Regions from separate parts of the Sphingomonas sp. SKA58 genome, predicted to be linked through region 1. Evidence: riboswitches for the same ligand, from Rfam matches in the RefSeq annotation. Region 1 holds a riboswitch; the other holds the start of a gene.
What was found. Region 1 has a riboswitch for cobalamin ahead of cobO (cob(I)yrinic acid a,c-diamide adenosyltransferase). Riboswitches for the same ligand answer to the same signal wherever they lie in the genome.
Positions count from the first base shown of each region.

Region 2: another riboswitch for cobalamin. It lies ahead of SKA58_RS09140 (DUF1852 domain-containing protein); the one in region 1 lies ahead of cobO (cob(I)yrinic acid a,c-diamide adenosyltransferase).

Region 1 covers NZ_CH959306.1:1,314,812-1,319,186, reverse strand. The annotation lists gene SKA58_RS06905 (FecCD family ABC transporter permease) at 1-464, opposite strand, end outside; gene SKA58_RS06900 (ABC transporter substrate-binding protein) at 506-1,372, shown strand; gene cobO (cob(I)yrinic acid a,c-diamide adenosyltransferase) at 1,369-1,977, opposite strand; cobalamin riboswitch at 2,210-2,433, opposite strand; gene SKA58_RS06890 (hypothetical protein) at 2,518-3,150, opposite strand; gene SKA58_RS06885 (TonB-dependent siderophore receptor) at 3,172-4,375, opposite strand, start outside.
Region 2 covers NZ_CH959306.1:1,801,476-1,805,850, forward strand. The annotation lists gene SKA58_RS09135 (methionine synthase) at 258-1,286, opposite strand; gene SKA58_RS09140 (DUF1852 domain-containing protein) at 1,315-2,301, opposite strand; cobalamin riboswitch at 2,615-2,836, opposite strand; gene SKA58_RS19850 (hypothetical protein) at 2,990-3,151, opposite strand; gene SKA58_RS09145 (short-chain fatty acyl-CoA regulator family protein) at 3,164-4,375, opposite strand, start outside.

The DNA.
Region 1 (4,375 bases):
GCTATCCCTGCCAGGATGAGGGTCAGCGAACTTTCCGACCGCCCCGCCAGAAAGAAGAGCAGGATCAGCGAGAGACAGGCGGAGCCGATCGCCATTGCCGGCAGCATCAGCGCGTGAAGCTGTGCGAAACCGAAATACAGCGCGCCGACCGCCCCCAGGGCCGCCGCGCTCGACGTGCCCAGCACCGATGGTTCAGCCAGCGGGTTGCGGAGGAAGCCCTGGAGCGAAGCGCCCGAGAGGCCCAGCATCGCGCCGACCGCTAGGCCCAGCAGCGTGCGCGGGATGCGCAGGTCGAACAGGATCGTGCGGGTGACGCTATCGCCTTGTCCGGCCAGTGCCGCGAGGATGCGGTGCAGCGACAGCGGGACAGCGCCCAGCAACAGGGACCCGAAGGCCGCACCGGCCATCAACAGGGTCAGCCCGCCCAGCAGGAGCATGCGGCCCCGTAGATTATGGATCATCATTACCATTGGCCGGCCGTGATGTGACGACTATGGCACTTGGCATGATGCACAAGGCTCTTATTCCGGTTTCCGTCCTCTGCCTGCTCGCGACCGCCGCTGGCTCCGCCATTTGGGCGTCGAACGCCGTCGCCGGCCGATCGGCCGGCCATGCGCCCAAGCGGATCGTGTCGGTGAATCTGTGCGCCGATCAGCTTGTGCTGGCGCTGGCGGACCGGAACCAGATCGCCGGCCTGACCCGCAATGCCGCCGACCGGGAAATGTCGGCCGAGGCGACCCGGGCGCAAGGCCTGCCGCTGCTCAGCAGTTCGGCCGAGCATATATTGGCGATCGATCCCGATCTGGTCGTGGGCATGCCCGCCAGCCGCAGCATGGCGCTGGCGGCGCTCAAGGGGCATGATTATCGGACGCTGAACCTTAAAAGTGCGGACCGGCTGGCTGATATTTACGACGCAATCGGGGAAACCGCCACGGCCGTCGGCCATCCGGAACGCGGAAGGCGTATGATCGCGGCCATGCAACGCGATCTGGCCAGCTTGAAGAAAACGGGGCGCGGGCGGATTGCCGCCTATTATCAGCGACGAGGTTATATGACGGGCACCGGCACGCTGGTTGACGACCTGATGGAACGGATGGGCCTCACCAATCTGGCGGCGAAACTGGGCAAGCCGGCACTTGCGCAGGTCAGCCTGGAAGAGATGGTGGCGGCCCGCCCCGATTTCCTGATTGTCGAAAGCGCGACGGATAAGGTGACGGATCAGGGCAGCGAAATGCTGCATCACCCGGCGCTGCGGGACATTCCCCGCATCAGCATTCCACAGGCCTGGACAGTGTGCGGTAGCGCCGCCTATGTCCGTGCCGCGCATAGCATGTCGGCGCAAATCGCCCGGTTCGACGCGCAGCATCATTAAAATTCAATGCCTCGCTGCGCTTTTACATTCTGTTCGCGGAAAGGGTGTTTGACCTGCGTCATGTCGGTGACGAGGTCCGCCGCGTCGATCAGGGTCTGAGGCGCGTTGCGGCCGGTGATGATGACATGCGTCATCTCAGGCTTGTCCTCCAGTGCGGCCAGAACCTCGTCAAGAGGGAGATAGTCGTATCGCAGCACGATGTTGAGTTCGTCGGCGACAACCATCTGATAGGATGGATCGGCGATCATCCGCTTCACTTCATCCCAAGCAGCGCGCGCAACCGCGATGTCACGGCTGCGGTCCTGCGTGTCCCAGGTAAAGCCTTCACCCATCGGCCTGAATTCGACGAGATCGGGAAAGCGATCGAATACCGCCTTTTCGCCGGTCTGCATCGCCCCCTTCACGAACTGGATGACACCGACCTTCATGCCATGGCCGATGGCGCGGACCACCATGCCGAGCGCAGCGGAGGTCTTGCCCTTGCCAGTGCCGGTATGGACAATGACCAAGCCCTTTTCGACCGTCTTGGACGCGATCTTCTTGTCCTGAGCGACCTTGAGCTTGCGCATCTTCTCCTGATGCTCTGCGTCGGTGCGCGCTTTCACTGAACCGAGCCTGTCATGGCTGAGCAAATTCTGATGATCGACCTCATATCCCCATGTCCTCGACGCATGTGCAACGAAGGCAAGGGATCTGTCGATACGCGGCGCGATCGACCGTTGGGCGGGCCGGGCGTCCGCGTCAGGACGCCCGGCGACCAGCCTGCCGTGGCGACCCCTGCCGCCTGGTCGTCGCTCGCCGGACATTCCGCGCCCCGGTCATTCCCTGGACCAAGGGCAAGAGCGACCCACGCCGGCAGGTCTCCTGGCTCGCAGGTCATCGCCCGTCGCACGCCTTCCCGGACGCATATGTCCAGTGGCCGTTCCGGCGATGGCCGGAACCCGTGCGACGCGCTCACTGCTTACAGTTGCAGGGACAGCCATGGCGTTGGCCACTCCAAGGCGCGGCCGCACCATATTCCCTATTAAGCCCATGACGGGCACCAGCGCGATCTTTAACGGACATCTTGCGAGTCCGCGCCCGCGCCATAGCGCGGACGGCGCGACCTTGGCAATCGGGCGCAAGGCCGCGCCGCTGTTTCGCTATCAGTCGTGGACGAAGCTGGTGGTCGTCATATGGTAGATCGTGGACACCGGCGCGCCGCGCAGCTTCAAGTCGCCCGTTTCTTCCTGGGTAGCGCTCAGGATATAGCGACCCTTGAGGGAAATGGGCAGGGATACCCGGCCTTGGCCGTCCGTCATGAAGCTCTTCGACCATTTGTCGGGCGAAATTGCCAGCAGCTTGGCGGCAGGGACCGGTTTACCCTCACGCATCAGCGTAAAGCTATTCGCGCCCGCAGCCGTCGGGACGATTTCCAGCGGCAGCACCGCCTTCGTGTCCGATCGGCCCGCACGCGCATAATAGATCACGCCTTGCTTCTTGCCCTCCTCGCCCCAGGGTTCGAACACGCTGTCGTCGGTAACGCGGACATCGCCCGCTGGCGCGGCGACCTCGACATAGCCGGCCTTGCGGACCTGAGCCGCATTGGCTGCGCCGATCAGCTTGGGCGCCTTGAGCTTCTCGAACTCCGGATCGCCGCCTTCGGGCAGGGCCTCGGCCGGTTCGCCGAGATAGATGCGGGCAGGGCCATTGCCATCCCGCTCTACCCAGATTTCATGTGCCTGCGCGCTCACCGGCAGGGTCATCAGCGCCAACAGCGCGAACGGCCATGCTTTCATCGTCTCTCTCCTCATCATTCGTCAGAAGCGGAATCCGACCGTGCCCATCACATTACGCGGCGCGCCGATGAAACAGTCGCCGCGCGCCAGGCAGGACGCGTAATAATGGTTGTTCAGCAAATTTGTCGCGTTGACGGCGAAGCGCCAGCTGTTCCAGTTGATTTCCGCCAGGGCGTCGACAGTCGTCCGCGATGGCGTGACAATGGACCAGATCGCGCTGGTCGATACGCTCTTGCCGCTGTGGACGACGCCGCCGCCCAGCCGGAGCTGGGCTTCGTCCGGCAAGCCAAAGGTCTTGGTCGTCCAAAATGATGCGGTGTGGCGCGGCATATAATCGAGATTGGTGTTCGTTTCCGACTTGAGCTTCGTATAACCATAATTGGCCAGCAACTCGAAATCGCCCGGCAGGGTGTGACTGGCCTCGACTTCGAACCCTTTGGTGTTGAGTTCCCCGGATTGCGCGGTGCCGCCAGCGGCGAGGTAGAGCACACGGTTGCGCTCCTTGATCTTGAACGCCGTCGCCGTGACGAGCGTCCCCGGCGCAGGCTGCCATTTGATGCCGGCCTCATATTGGCTACCGGTCTGCGGGCGATAGGGATCGCCAAAGGTGCCGTCGCCATTGTCGATACGGCCCGCGACCGGCAGGAAGCTCTCGGTATAGCTGAAGAAAGGGGAGAAGCCGGCCCCAATTTCGCCGATGATGCCGGCGCGAAAGGTGGTAGCATTGTCCTTCTGCCCGGATGACCCTGTTACCCGATCCCGCCGGGCGCCCAGCACGATCGAAACGCGATCGAAAAAGCGCATCTGGTCCTGAACATAGATACCCAGCTGCTTCTGGCTGTCGGCCAAAAAGGGGCCAGTCGGATCGTAGGTTTTCAAGGCGGCATAATCGATGTCGTACAGGTCGACGATCTCGGTCCCGCCGGCATAGCGCTTTGCCACCTTGTTCCAGCTATAGTCGATGCCGACCAGCAGTTTATGCTCAAGATTGGCGCCAGTGTTGAACGTAAAGAGCAGATTGTTGTCGGTGGAAAAGACATTCATCCGCGCATCGCTGGCATCGGCGGTCAGCCCGATCGTCCGCCCGTCAGTGCCATAAACGGAGAAGGGGTCCTGGGGATTGGAATAGCTGTCGGCATAATGGGTGTTATATTCCAGGTCGCTGTCGATATAGCGCGCCTTGAGGCTGAGTTTCACCTGATCCGAGAAGTCATGGGTGACGAAG
Region 2 (4,375 bases), 490 kb from region 1:
CGCGATTCCACAATATTGCCGCTATGCTCAAAATGAGACCGCTGACATGATGAACAATGCCGGGATGGTCCGGGCAATTGATCACCGGCGTGTACGATCGAGGCATTCAGCGTTCTCCGGAAAGGGAAGCGGCCAGCCTACGTCGCGATCCAGCCTGTCCTTTCACAATATGGCTGGATCACGACGTGCTGACATTGATCGAAACGGATGGGGTTCAGGGCTTGTCGCCAAACGCCAGCGACGTCTCCAACAGCGTCTCAGGCAGCGAGTTCTTGTCGGACGATTTCCGCGCCTGCGCCCAGAGCATCGAGCTTGCCCCTCGCCACACGACGGGACAGTGGCGCCATGCCGCAATTGGTGCTGGGGTAGAGCTTGTCGGCATCCACGAATTGCAGTGCCTTCCTGAGGGTGTCGGCCACTTCTTCCGGCGTCTCGACAGTATCCGTCGCCACGTCGATGGCACCGATCATCACCTTTTTGCCCCTGATGAGTTCGATGAGATCCATCGGAACATGGGAATGATGGCATTCCAGCGAGATGATATCGATCCTGGACTTCTGTAGATTGGGGAAGGTTTTCTCATACTGCCGCCATTCCGATCCCAGGGTCTTCTTCCAGTCGGTATTGGCCTTGATGCCATAGCCATAGCAGATGTGGACCGCCGTTTCGCACTTTAGCCCCTCGGCCGCCTTCTCCAGAGTAGCGATTCCCCAGTCGTTTGCCTCGTCAAAGAAGACATTGAACGCCGGCTCGTCAAACTGGATGATGTCGACGCCCGCAGCCTCCAACTCCCTCGCTTCCTGATTGAGGATCTTGGCGAACTCCCATGCCAGCTTTTCGCGGCTTTTATAGTGGGCGTCGTAGAGCGTATCGATCATCGTCATGGGGCCAGGCAGCGTCCATTTGATCGGCTGATCGGTTTGTGCTCGCAGAAACTTCGCGTCCTCGACGAAAACCGGATTGGGACGGGAGACAGCGCCAACGACCGTCGGCACGCTTGCATCATAGCGATTGCGGATTCTGACGGTTTCGCGCTTTTCAAAATCAACGCCGCTGAGATGTTCGACAAACGTCGTGACGAAGTGCTGGCGCGTCTGCTCGCCATCGCCGACGATGGTGATGCCCGCCTGGCGCTGATCTTCCACGGCCAGGCGCAAGGCATCCTGCTTGCCCCCAACCAGTTCCTCGCCCTCCAGCTTCCAGGGCGACCAAAGTATCTCAGGCTGGGCAAGCCAGGACGGCTTTGGCAAGCTGCCAGCGGTGGACGTGGGCAACAATATTCTCATGGATTGGTGACCTTATATTCTCGAATGATCAAAGGGCGAAAGCGGCGGACCATTGCTCAAGCACGGCCCGATGGGGCTTGATGAAGCACTCCTCGGCGAACTTCCCCTGTTCGACAGCCAGCCTGCTCCGTTCCTCCCGGTCATAGACAATGCGGGTGAGCGAATAGTCCTGATACTTCAAGCTAGGCTGATAATGCTCAGCCGCCGCGGAATTGGCGTTGTAAATCTCGGGCCGATAGATTTTCTGGAAGGTCTCCATCACGCTGATCGTGCTGACCAACTCGAGACTGGAGTAATCGCCGAGCAGTTCGCCCATATGATAGAAAGCATAGGGTGCCACGCTGTTCGGCGGCATGAAGTAGCGGACCTTCATGCCCATCTTGGCGAAATACTCGTCGGTCGCGGAGAATTTGTCGTTGCGATACTCGATCCCTAAAATGGGGTGCTCGTTCGCGGTCCGGTGATAGACCTCCTTGCTCGATACGCTCAGGCATATGACCGGCGGCTTGCCGAAATTGTCGCGATAGGCGCGCGAATTCAGGAAATGCTTGAACAGCTTTCCATGCAGGTCACCAAAATCGTTCGGAGCGCCCGCATCGGGGTGGCTCTGCATATACGCCGGCAGAACGACGCTAAAATCATAGTCTCGCACATAAGAGGAGAAATTGTTGCCCACCATGCCGGCGATGCGTTCGCCCGTTTTGCTATCGATAATCGTCGTCTGAAGGATTTCGATCAGAGGGAAGACGGTGTCGCTGTCTTCTGAATCGATGCGCATTTCGGCGGTAATGATCTCAAGCTCGACCGCATATCGGTCGCCTTTGGGGTTGTCCCAATGCGCCAGGGAGTTGAATCGATTGTCGATCATCCGCAACGTATTGCGCAAATTCTCCCGGCGGCTCTCCCCCCTCGCCAAGTTGGCAAAGTTGGTCGTAATGCGCGTATTCTCGGCAGGACGATAATTCTCGTCGAAAGCGATACGGCTGATGCTGAACTCAAAGTCTTGGTGCGCCATGGCGTAATGTCCTAATTTCACGCTAGTCACAGGCATGCGAGGTCTCCTTCGGGCCAGCGCGTCGACCGGTCCGTCATGGTTCTGGAATTGTGTGGGATTGGGGCGCGCGCCGCGTCAGCCGAGGATCAGCACGGCGCGCAGGCGCATTCGTCGAAAGACGACGGAGCGAAACAGGATTGAAGACATCGACCGATCACCTGCTTTGCCGGGCGGTAGGGTCGTAGGAAGAGCGCGCCGGACGTAGAAGGCCCGGATGGCGATATGCCACGAGCCTGCTTCAAGCGCGATCCGCCGGAGGAACCCCCGTCCGAGGAACGTTATGCCGTCGAAGGCAGGTCTCCTGGCTTGCGGGTCATCGCAATGGCTCCGGCCTTCCCGAGCCTCGTGCAAAAGCTCAGTGACACAAAATGGAGCCACCACTCGCCGCTTACAGTTGCGGGGGCAGCGCCGGACTCTGCCCAAAGGGCACCACCGGCTTCCCGTCTTAGCCCCGCCGTCATGCCTGAAGCGGGGAACCTCGACAGGCTCCTTCAACAGCATCGGGAGGCTGCTGTCAAGCGACATATAAAGATTTCTTTATATGCTTCTGCTGAGGGGAGTCTTGAGCGCTCTATTTCCGGTTGGAAACGGAGCGCCTTTCAATTCGAAAGGCCGAGGCCCCAGCCTAGAGGCGGCGGCGATCTCCTGGTCAGGCCTCGGCCATTCGGTCGCCTTCCCGCCAGCGAGCCAGCATTGCGTGATCGGCAAGAATGCGCTCGGCCGCCAAAACCGAGCCGGTGGGGATCGCGTTCGGAGCGTTCAGCCATTTGAGATGGATTAGGGGCCTTGTCATCACCGTCTCAACAATCATGTAGCTTGCGAATCAGGCTGCGGGATAAGGGGCCAAGGTGCTTCGATTCTCGTCTACCGCCACCGCCCGCCCGATTGCAGGGAAGGCGCGTTGCGGGCACGCTGGACGTTCACAGACCTTGCAGCCAGCTCCGATCGGCGTCGCCGCTGCTGGATCGTCCAAATCCAGTCCCCGCGAATAGATAAGCCGCGAGGCGTGACGAATGTCGCAGCCCAGTCCGACCGCAAATGTCTTGCCCGGCACGTCGAAGCCTGCGTTGCCACTGCTGACCGTTCGCGCAATCCACAGGTAAGTACGGCCGTCAGGCATTTGCGCGATCTGACGGAGGACCCGGCCTGGTTGCGTGAAAGCCTCGTAGACCTTCCACAGTGGGCAGCTTCCGCCGACACGGGAGAAATGGAAATCGGTTGCCGATTGTCGTTTGGAGATATTGCCGGCACGATCGACCCGCACAAAGAAGAAGGGGATGCCACGGGCCTCGGCGCGTTGGAGCGTCGAGAGCCGATGGCAGATCGTCTCGAAGCCGACTCCGAACCGGCGCCCGAGCTTTTCGATATCATAGGCCTCGGCCTCGGCGGCGGCGAGGAAATCACCATAGGGCAGGATGAGTGCTCCCGCGAAATAGTTGGCCAGACCCACCCTGGCCAGTCTCCGCGCTTCGTCGCCCGACAGTAGGCTGTTATCGGCCAGCCGGTCGATGACGCTGCCCAGTTCCAGAAATGCCAGTTGGGTCGCCATCTGGAAGGCCTGTTGGCCCTGATGTAGATGGGCCGAGACGTGCAACGTCCGTGTCGCGGGGTCATACCGGCGCTGAGCCGTATCGCTCTCACCCCAGACAATCTGAACATCGTGGCGGTCCTTCAGCCAAGCAACGAGTCCAGGGTGGACCGAGTGTGGCGCTAGACCCGCCTCTCGATAAATTCGCTCCGCTGCTTCATCGAGTGGCTTGACATGATTGTGCCGGGCATAGAAAAAGTCGCGCACTTGCTCGAAGGCCATCCGTGCCGGACCGCCGCTGATCCAATCGTCTCCCAACTGGGCAGCCATCGCTTCGCTGCGCTCGGCGGCCTCCCGATAACGGCGGTGCAGGGATATGAGCGTCCTTCCCACCGCGGGCATGTTCGTCGCCAGCTCGCGGATTTCCGCGACCGAGATCGCCTCCGCGCTATCGGACAGCGCGTCACGCAGTTCGGTGATGAGGCGCGCTTCCTCATCCTCTGAAAA